3 regions of the Methylocystis echinoides genome follow, and region 2 is predicted to be linked to each of the others. Evidence: riboswitches for the same ligand, from Rfam matches in the RefSeq annotation. Region 2 holds a riboswitch; each other region holds the start of a gene.
What was found. Region 2 has a riboswitch for cobalamin ahead of RVU70_RS21195 (TonB-dependent receptor). Riboswitches for the same ligand answer to the same signal wherever they lie in the genome.

Region 1 (3,273 bases), on a different replicon from region 2:
AACCCTCTGGCTGACAAAGCGCGAGGTGCTGGCCATCGTGGCGACGTTGCACGGGATCGCAACGCCCGAACGCCAGTTCGACGAATACGGCCCGCAGAAATTCATATTGTCGGAGGCTCCGGTTCGGCTGTCGATATACTGCCAGCGGGCGCCGCCGAGCACGTGAAGGCCGAACGGCAGTTTGATCTGGTCCTGCAGATAGACGCCGTAATTGTCGGCGGATTGCCGTGTGGCGTTGTAGGGAACGAGCCCGCCGATGGGGGTCGGGAGATAGGGGGCGCCGAACATGGCGACCGTCCCGGGATACTGCGGGATCATGTTCTGACCGCTGAAGTTGTAACGATAGTAATCGGCTCCGGAAAGCAAAGTATGGCTGGCGTGTTCGCCGGTGTTGAAATGCCCGACGAGATTGATCGCCGTCGCATATTCCGCCTGTCTGTTGTCCGACGGATATGATCCGTAGTTCAGCAGGACATTGTTCGGCGAGTAGGTCTGATAGAAAGGAATGAAGTTGACCGAGGGCAGATAGCAGCTGGCGCTTCCCGGCGTTATGCAGTCTGAGATGGAGGTGGTTCCGCCATTGTTCTGCCAATTGGCATGCAAGAATTGCATGAACAGGGTCTGCTGGATCGACCAATCCTTGCTGAAGTCGTGATGCCAGGTCACCTCGCTGAAGTTTTGCTGCTGGGCGTATGGCGACTGCGGCCCCCAGTTGAAACTGCGCCCGAGCCACAGGGGCAAGAACATCCCGTAATAAGGAACGTAATACCAATCCTGATTCATATTGTTGTGCTGGAACTGCGTCGACGCTCTGATCCAGTTGCTGGCGTCGATGTTCCATCTGACGACCGGATTGACCATCATGTTTCTTGTGTAGTCGAAGCTGCGAAACGACCCGTCGTTCTCATAGGAGAGGATGAAGCGGTAGAGCAGATCCTTGTTGGAGGCGACCGGCCCGGTGGCGTCGACGACCGTGCGATAGGAGGCGTAGCTGCCGATCTGCTGCTGCACGGAGGCGGAAGGCTTCGCGAGCGGCCGCTTTGTGTTGATGTTGACGATGCCGCCGGGCTCCACCGCGCCGTAAAGGATGGCGGCAGGGCCTTTCAGCACCTCGACGCTCTCCACATTGGCCAGCTCGGCGCTGCTCGAGCCGGCGAAGTTGAGGCCGAAACTGTCGACCCGGAAACCGTCGCGGAAGTAGTTCTGCGTCTGAAAGCCGCGAATGATGATCTGTCGGAAGGAATTGCCCAGCGCCGCGTCGCCGCCGCCCGAGGTGGTCACGCCGCTGACGTTCTTCAACGCCTGGTCCAGCGTGATGGCCTGCTGGTCTTCGAGCATGCGCCGCGTGACCATCTTCGTCGTGACTGGCGTATTCATCACCGGCGTGTTGACCTTGGCGCCGAGCGACCCGATCGGCGCGGCATAGGACGCGGGATTGTTGCAGATGCCGTCGGCGCAAATTTCCCCGTTGTCGCCGGGACCGATTTCCGTGCCGCCGCCGTTGGCTTCCGCCTGTTGCCCGTCCGCGGTCGCCCCACTCGAAAAGGCGCTTCCCGCGCGCGTCCCGGTGGGCGTCGGCTTGCCGACTTCGATAACCGGAAGCGTCTCCCGGCCGAGCGCCGGCGAAACGAGGCCCGCGCAAAGGATGTAGGAAAGAAGGGACGGGCGACGGCGCGCGACGCCGTAAATGCCGCCATTGGCGGCGGTCGAGGAGAGAGTATGCATGAGCCGAGACTCGCAGCAACGTGGGCCGTCACTGCGAAAGGTCTTGTACTGCCGAATTAGCGCCTAAGGCGCGTGACGACAGTTTTGGACCGCCTCGGTGCACCCCGCCCGACGCTCTCGCGCGTGACCACGATCGATGGCAGGTCTCCTGGCTCGCGGGTCGCCGCCTTGAGCCGCCTTCCCAGGGTAAGTTCCCCAGTGGCTTTGTGGCTCTAAGGCTCGCCGCTTACAGTTGCGGGGGCAGCCTCGGCATAGCGCCGTCAGGCGCGCACCGAGTTCCCTTTTGATCCCCGAAGGGAACCATCGGCGGCAATAACGAAGCAGACCGAACACCATGTCAAGACATTTGTGGCCGGCCATAAAGGCGCCATCGCCGCGCGGCCATCTGATGCAGAGTCGTCGCCCTGCCGCGCAAACGGCGCCGATCGTCCCGTCCGCCGAGCTAGCAGACTTTCGCTGATTGACTCGAGAAATGTAGGACAGTTCGCGTTAAGTCCGATTTCCATCCCCGCTCGTGCAAGCGCCGGAGATCGGCGAAGCTCGCGCAGGGCATGCTCTGTCAAATATGCAAACGCCTCCTTTGCGCTGATGCGGCGAATTTCATCTCTGCAAAATCCCAGCGCACGCCAGCTTGGCTGGTCTGCACATCCTTTTCGAGACAATGACAAAGACTTTTGACGCAGGACTTGCCGTGCTAATCTGGAGTCCGTCCAGGGGTGTTTATGCAGCGAAGCTGGCTACGCCTTCTCGTCTGTGCCTTCGTCGTCGTCGCGGCTCTCGCGGCGGCGGGGACGAATGCGTTCGCCTCCCCGGACGCCCATCCCTGCGCAGAGATGGCTTTTGGCGACGGCGGGCATAATGGCCACGGCGACCATGGCGCGGTTCCAAGGCGCTGCGACTCGCTCGTCTGCGGCGCTGTTCAGTTAGCGCCTCTCGCCATCATCGGGAAAGCAATCGAGGTCCGCAGCTTCCGTGCGCCACCGCCGCGCGACGACGACGCGCGTCTTGGTTTCACCGGCCCACCCCATCTGCGACCTCCAATCTCCTGAACGCCGAGCAAATAGAGCCTCGGTTTTGAGGGCGCTGACCTGCGCTGCATCGTGCGTGCGCCCGCCTTTGGCGCCGAGATACCGTCCGTCACCGTGCTTCCGCTTGGAAGCAGGAGATCATTCTTATGAGCGCTTCTGTTTTGCGGCGAGTTGCAAGAGCTCTGCTTGGGTTGGGGCTTCTGTCGACTTCAACGCCCACGGTCGCAGACATCAGGGACTACGAGTTCAAGCTTGTCCGAGAGAAGGTCAAGAAGGGCCAAGCCGTCGTTGACGTTCGGCTGATTCATAAGCCCGACGATCGGGCGGTCTCGGATGCGGTTATCTTCGCCATGCGTCTGGATATGGCCCCCGATGACATGGAGCAGATGACGAGCGCGATTGAAGCGGTGAAAAGCCCCGAGCCTGGTCTCTACCGGTTCAAGGTCGATCTGACCGCTGAGGGACGCTGGCGAATCTCACTCGCGGCGAAAGTCCAGGGCGAGACGGAGACCCTGCAAGG
Region 2 (3,273 bases):
GCTGCACCGGGATTACAAGTTTGTCAGCCTACGGTTTCGCCGTCCCTTCAAGGTGCTCTCGACCTCCGCCTCAAACGGAGGTCTCGCCGATGACCTCGATATCGTGTTCAATCATCAATGCTGTGAAGCCATGGGGCACGAGATGCACCAACTCATGAAGGCTCACCGCCACCCCGCAATATACGACTCCCTCCTATTGACCGAACACGATCTTGCCGCCGCCACTGCTGCAGGGCTCGGCACCGCGGCGAATATGAATAATCTTTGCATCGCTGAAGAGCAATTTCGCGACCTTGCCGTGGCGACGATCGCGACCGGCGGCGTCGACGGGAATGCGGCCCGCGCTGGCGATCCGTCGTCCTATTATGAGTTCAGCGGAGTTTTCGAGCGCTTCGGCCCTATTGGGCCCGACCAACATGGAACAATCAACGTTATGCTGGTCATCAACACGCCTGTGTCGGATGGCGCGCTCGTTCGCGCGGTGATGACCGCAACCGAGGCCAAAACGGCCTTGTTGCAGGAGTTGTCGGCGCCCTCGCGGCAATCATCACAGATCGCCACGGGAACTGGCACCGATCAGATTGCCGTGATGGCGCCCGCCGATGGACCGCTCTAGCTAACCTCAGCAGGACATCACAGTAAGCTCGGAGAATTAATCGGCCGTACGGTCCATCGCGCCGTCAAAGACACGCTCGCCTTGCAAAACGGTCTCACGCCAATCCGTCAATCTTCCTGCGCCCGATTGCTCGAACGCTTCGGCTGCCAGCCGGACACTTTGTTCGAAGAGATAAGTCGACGCTTGCCGGCTGCATTAGCGGCGCTGGCCCGGCAAAACGACCACGATCTGGACCGCGACCCATTAACTGTAGCAGCGGTTGCAGCTCTTGTTCATCTTCACGACCAGCTGTCCTGGGGTTTGTTGCCACAAACCTGTTGGCCCGATATCGCCTGCCGACACGGGGCCCACATCGCAATTGCTGTCGCCGGACGAACGGAACGGTATAAGGATTATTGTAATCGACTAGCCAGCACCTCCGGAATTTATGAGCCCAGCAATCTTGCAACGCTCGTGGCGACCGCGCTTGCTATGGGATTTATCGACAAATGGGACAAAACCCTCATGCGCCTTGACAACGTCGTGACAACGTCCGGATCAGCCGAATAGCGGGTCCGCCAACTTGTCCGTCGGCTTGCATTGCCACGGAGGTTTTCCCGGAAGGAACAGATACGCGACGCGATCGAGAGCGTCATTCTTACTTGTCATAAGGCCTGGCGTAAAAAGCGCTTTTGCGCAAGTTGAGTTGCAAAAGTAGGGACTTTGCTGCGCGTCTTGCTCCATAACTCCGAGTGAGCGCCTTCGGTGGTAAGGGCGGCAGGTTGCGGCATCTCCGAAGTTCCGCGTGCACAAGTATAGTATCGATTTCTGCCTTTTCCTGTCGAACCGACGGGGTGGGGCTTATGGACGCGGCGCGACTGGGCGACCGTTTCGGGGAATGACTCTCGGCCAACGGCAGGCAGCAAAGATCGGATTCACCGCATTTGATTTAATGCTCTTCCCGTTTTGCCAGGGGCGATCAAAGCGCAAGCAACTCGAAGCAGCGTCATGTTGTGCCTAGGTCACGACGAAAGCTTCCGCTCAAGTCATGGAGGCCCGGGGGTTCATTCGCCGTCGCGTTCACGGTTGATGCGGAATCGCAACGGTCCATCGAATCTTTGCGCTGCTCTTATCCATACGGCTTGACTAGTCCGCCTGCTACAGGCTTTTATGATCTCGATGGTTCCCTTCGGGGATCAAAACGGGAATTCGGTGCGCGCGAGAGCGCTATTCCGAGGCTGCCCCCGCAACTGTGAGCGGAGAGCCTTCGAGCCAATATGCCACTGGGGAAATTTCCCTGGGAAGGCGGCTCAAGGCGACGACCCGCGAGCCAGGAGACCTGCCATCATTCGTGGTCACGCGCGATAGCGTCGGTCGGGGTGCACCGAGGCGGTCGATCTCCATCTTGGGCTAGTTGTCGCCCATGATGGACTCAGACCTTTCGCAGTGACGGTCCACGTCTGCTGCGAGCTCATGCTTATGAAATCCCAATTCCCGAAAGCCCACAAAGACCGCAATTGCGGCGTCTTGCGGCGTGGCTCGCCCTTCCTACCCTGCGTCCTTTCTGTGATCTTTTCGGCGCCGGCTTTCGCCCAGGAGGTGCTGCCGGCGATTGAGATCGGCACGCCGAAACCGAGCCCCAATCGCGGCGCGAGCGGCGGCGGCGCCACGACGGGAGCGCCAGCGGCTATCGAACAGGCCGCTGATGGCAACGGCACGCAAATCGGGCCTGGGAACAACGGGCAAATTTGCGCCGATGGGATCTGCAATAATCCCACGTCCTACGCCGCGCCGATCGAGTCGCTAGGGACCAAAGTCAACACGCCGGTCATGGACGCGCCGGTCACGACCAAGATGGTCACCCAGCAGATGCTTCGGGATCAGCAGGTCATCACAATCGATCAAGCACTGAAAGACGTCAGTGGCGTCGCGTTCTCGGGGGGCGGCAACGCGGCGGTTGGGAACGCGTTCACGCAAATCATTCTTCGCGGCTTTCCGACACAAAACTATTTCCGCGATGGTTTCCGGATTGACAGCTTCGGCGTGGGTGGCTTCGGCACGTCCGCAGGAGTCGCCAGCGTCAATATGGCGAATGTGGAGAGCGTCGAAGTCCTGAAAGGGCCAGCCGCCATCCTCTATGGCGCGGTGGAGCCAGGCGGCATCGTTAACATCAACACAAAGCAGCCGCTGGATAAGCCAGCATTTTCATTGCAGCAACAGTTCGGTAGTTACGCCGCCTACCGCACGGTCCTCGACGCCACAGGACCCGTCACTCAAAACAAGGATCTGCTCTACCGCGTCATCATGTCGTATGAGAACGACGGGTCATTCCGTTCGCTCGATTACGCCACAAATTTTATGATAAATCCCGTCCTGCGATGGGATATTGACGGCGGCACCTGGATCAGGGCGTCCAGTCAATTTCAACGAAACAATATGAATCAAGATAATTTCTTCACCCCGTATTTCGGGATGTTCTCCCCTCTTTGGCTTGGACGCAGTTTCAACTGGGGGCCGAGATCGCCCTACAATCAGCAGGAGGACTTTACCGAAGTCACGTTTCATCACGACTTCAATAAAGACTGGTCGTTCCAGCAAACCGCCTTTGTGCAGTTATTTCAAAACAATATGCTAAACAACGGCGGTTCTTCCTTCATCACTGACTGCGTGACCCCTGG
Region 3 (3,273 bases), on a different replicon from region 2:
GACCTTCAGCGCCTGATGCAGCAGCGGCACCGTCTGGGCGAGGTCGATGATGTGGATGTTGTTGCGCGCGCCGAAGATATAAGGGGCCATCTTCGGGTTCCAGCGATGCGCCTGGTGGCCGAAATGAGCGCCCGCCTCGAGAAGGCCGCGCATGGAAAAATCGGGAATCGCCATGTTTTTTCTCCGGTTGAGCCTCGGCGAAAGCTTGGACGGGCCGGAAATCCGACCACCGGAAACGACGTCTTGGATCAGACGCCGTGAGACTTTCGCCTGTGGGATGCGCGCGCTTATAGGCGAAGCGCAGCCAAGGAGCAATAGCCTCGTCGCGCCGGTTGCGCGCCGACCCCCGCGCGCGCCCGAGCAGCCCGCCGGGAAAGGACCCGTGAGGGCGAAAACTTTAAATTTTGCGACGCAAAAATTATTTCCTCCGCGACCTGTTGTCGCAGTCTAATGCCATGAACTTATTGGCTTATATGGCAATTTTGAACCCTTAAAAACCGGTTTTACAGGCGCATTGCCAAGCGTTTTGAATCGAGCTAGGGTTACCTCGATGCGGCAAGCATTCTGGTAAAAAAACAACAGGGGGAAAACGCATGGCCGTCAACGTTCACAACTCCGGCGACATTGGCAAGATGCTGATCTGGGTTGCCGCTTTCGTCGGCTTCGTCATCGTCGCTCTCACGTGGGTTCCGGACTGGATCTCCCCCGAGGGCACCAACGGTACGGGCAACGGCACCGATCCGGGCGTCGGCCGCACCGTTCGCATGGTTCAGTAATCATACCCCTGCCATGGACTTGCCGGGGGCTTCGCTCCCGGTCTCGTCTTTGCAGGGTCGGCCATATTCTATGTGGTCGAGCAAATGGGAGCCGACGGTCTCGACAAGCTCGAGCGTCGGCCTCCTTTTTTGAGCGGCGCGACGCCATGCGCACGCGCCTGTCGGACTAAAACTCGATCCCCGCCTGCGCCTTCACGCCCGCCGAGAAATGATGTTTCACCAGCGTCATTTCTGTCACCAGGTCGGCGGCCGCGATCAGTTCCGGCTTGGCGTTTCTTCCTGTGACGACGACATGAAGGTCGGCGCGTCGCGACCCGAGTCGGGAGAGAACCTCTTCGAGCGGGAGATGGTCGTAGCGCAGCGAAATATTCAGCTCGTCGAGCACCAGCAGGCGGACGTCGGGGTCATCCATCAATTCGCAGGCCTTGTCCCAGGCGCGGCGCGCGGCCGCTTCGTCGCGAGCGCGGTCCTGCGTCTCCCAGGTGAAGCCCTCGCCCAGCGTATGCCAGGACACCGGGCCGAGCTTTTCGAGCATCTCGCGCTCGCCGCTGCGCCACTGGCCCTTGCCGAACTGCACGACGCCCACTTTCCAGCCGTGGCCAAGCGCCCGTAAGGCAAGACCAAAGGCCGCAGTCGATTTTCCCTTGCCCGGTCCGGTGTGGACCATGAGCAGGCCCTGTTGCGCGATGGTCTTGCCGGCGACCTCGGCGTCCTGCACGGCCTTGCGCTTTTCCATCTTGGCGCGGTGGCGGCGCGCGGCGTCGTTTTCCTCTTCCGTCAAGCCGGACTCCTCATTTGACGTCTACAGAACCAACGCATATGACTGGTCGCGACGGTCCTTCGCAAGAAGGCGAACAGGGAACGCGGTGCGGGCACGCCCCAAAACCGCGGCTGCCCCCGCAACTGTAACCGGGAAGGCTGCGCCATCGGCCACTGAGCGAAAGGCTTGGGAAGGCGGCGCGGATGATGCACCGGAAGCCAGGAGACCTGCCGTCGCGGCGATGCTTCATCGCCTGTCGCAACATTTCGCCGCCGGTGGGGCGGCAGGGAGACGTCGCATGACGACCAACACCGCCGCCGTCCGCTCGCTTGCAACCTCGCGCGCGGAAGTTCTCAAAGCCGCCTTCGTCGCCTTTGTGCTTGGCGTCGGCCTCGTCTACGGCGCCGGCTTCGCCAATTCCCAGAGCGTTCACGACGCGGCGCATGATTCGCGCCACGCGCTCTCTTTCCCGTGTCACTGATCGCCGCGCCACGCGACCCGTGATCGCGCGCCTTCTGGCGGCCGGCCTCGTCGCCGGCGTTGTTGCGGGACTCGCTGTCGCGGCCCTGCAGCATGTCACCACCACTCCCCTCATCCTCGCCGCCGAGGTCTATGAGGCGGCGCAGCATGCGCGTGACGCCGCCGAACAGTCGGCGCCCGCTTTCGAGGGCCTGCGGCGCACCGCGGCGACGAGCGTTGCAACCGTCGCCGTCTGCATCGGCTATGCGCTGATCCTGCTCGCCGGCATGCTGGCGTCGGGCGATGCGATCGGCCCGCGCCGCGCCGCGCTGTGGGGCGCCTGCGCTTTCGCGGCCACTGGCCTCGCCACCAGCCTCGGCCTCGCGCCGCAGCTTCCCGGCGCGGCGGAGACCGATCTTGTGGGCCGTCAGCTTTGGTGGTTCGCCACGGCCGTTTCGACGGCGTCGGGCCTTTATGCGCTTTTACGGGGAGACTCCGTCGTCGCCCGAGCGCTCGGCGTCGCGATGCTCGTCGCCCCGCATTTTTTCTGGCCGACGCCGGCGGCGCCCGAAAGCACGGTTCCGGCTGAACTCGCCGCGCGTTTCGCCGCCGCGTCGCTCGCAGTGCAGGCGACATGCTGGGTGCTCGCCGGCGCGCTCGCCGGCCTCGTCTGGCGGCTCTCGTCACGCGATGAAACGGAGGCGGCATGAGCGCGCAGAAAATCCCAGCGACCATCGTCACCGGCTTTCTGGGCGCCGGCAAGACCACGCTGATCCGTCACGTGCTGGAGAACGCCCGCGACCGTCGTCTCGCCCTCGTCATCAATGAATTCGGCGACGTCGGCGTCGACGGCGACATTCTGCGCGCCTGCGGCGTCGAGAATTGCCCCGACGAAAATATCGTCGAACTCGCCAATGGCTGCCTGTGCTGCACGGTGGCGGACGATTTCGTGCCGGCCATCGAAGCGATGCTCGCGCATGAAAAGCGGCCCGATCACATTATCATCGAGACGTCCGGCCTCGCTTTGCCCAAGCCGCTGGTAAAGGCCTTCGAGTGGCCGGCGATCCGCTCGAGGCTGACCGTCGACGGCGTGATCGCCGTCATTGACGGCAAGGCGGTGGCGGAAGGCCGCTTCGCCGACGATCTTGACGCGATCGCCGAGGAACGCGCCGCGATCGAGACGATCGACCACGACAATCCGCTCGAAGAGGTGTTCGAGGATCAGCTTGCCTGCGCCGATCTCGTCATCCTCAACAAGACCGATCTGCTCGACGAAGA

Region 1: linked by a shared signal. The riboswitch ahead of RVU70_RS00395 (TonB-dependent siderophore receptor) and the one ahead of RVU70_RS21195 (TonB-dependent receptor) in region 2 are both predicted to bind cobalamin.
Region 3: linked by a shared signal. The riboswitch ahead of RVU70_RS01230 (CbtB-domain containing protein) and the one ahead of RVU70_RS21195 (TonB-dependent receptor) in region 2 are both predicted to bind cobalamin.

The regions. Positions count from the first base shown of each region.
Region 1 covers NZ_CP156084.1:80,837-84,109, reverse strand. Annotated here, with positions in the region: gene RVU70_RS00395 (TonB-dependent siderophore receptor) at 1-1,725, opposite strand, end outside; cobalamin riboswitch at 1,846-2,045, opposite strand; gene RVU70_RS00390 (hypothetical protein) at 2,463-2,600, opposite strand; gene RVU70_RS00385 (FixH family protein) at 2,900-3,273, shown strand, end outside.
Region 2 covers NZ_CP156087.1:61,377-64,649, reverse strand. Annotated here, with positions in the region: gene RVU70_RS21205 (adenosylcobinamide amidohydrolase) at 1-616, shown strand, start outside; gene RVU70_RS21200 (hypothetical protein) at 698-1,165, shown strand; cobalamin riboswitch at 1,759-1,957, shown strand; gene RVU70_RS21195 (TonB-dependent receptor) at 2,075-3,273, shown strand, end outside.
Region 3 covers NZ_CP156084.1:242,022-245,294, forward strand. Annotated here, with positions in the region: gene RVU70_RS01215 (30S ribosomal protein S2) at 1-174, opposite strand, end outside; gene RVU70_RS01220 (hypothetical protein) at 594-776, shown strand; gene cobO (cob(I)yrinic acid a,c-diamide adenosyltransferase) at 943-1,557, opposite strand; cobalamin riboswitch at 1,593-1,786, shown strand; gene RVU70_RS01230 (CbtB-domain containing protein) at 1,835-2,017, shown strand; gene RVU70_RS01235 (CbtA family protein) at 2,037-2,705, shown strand; gene cobW (cobalamin biosynthesis protein CobW) at 2,702-3,273, shown strand, end outside.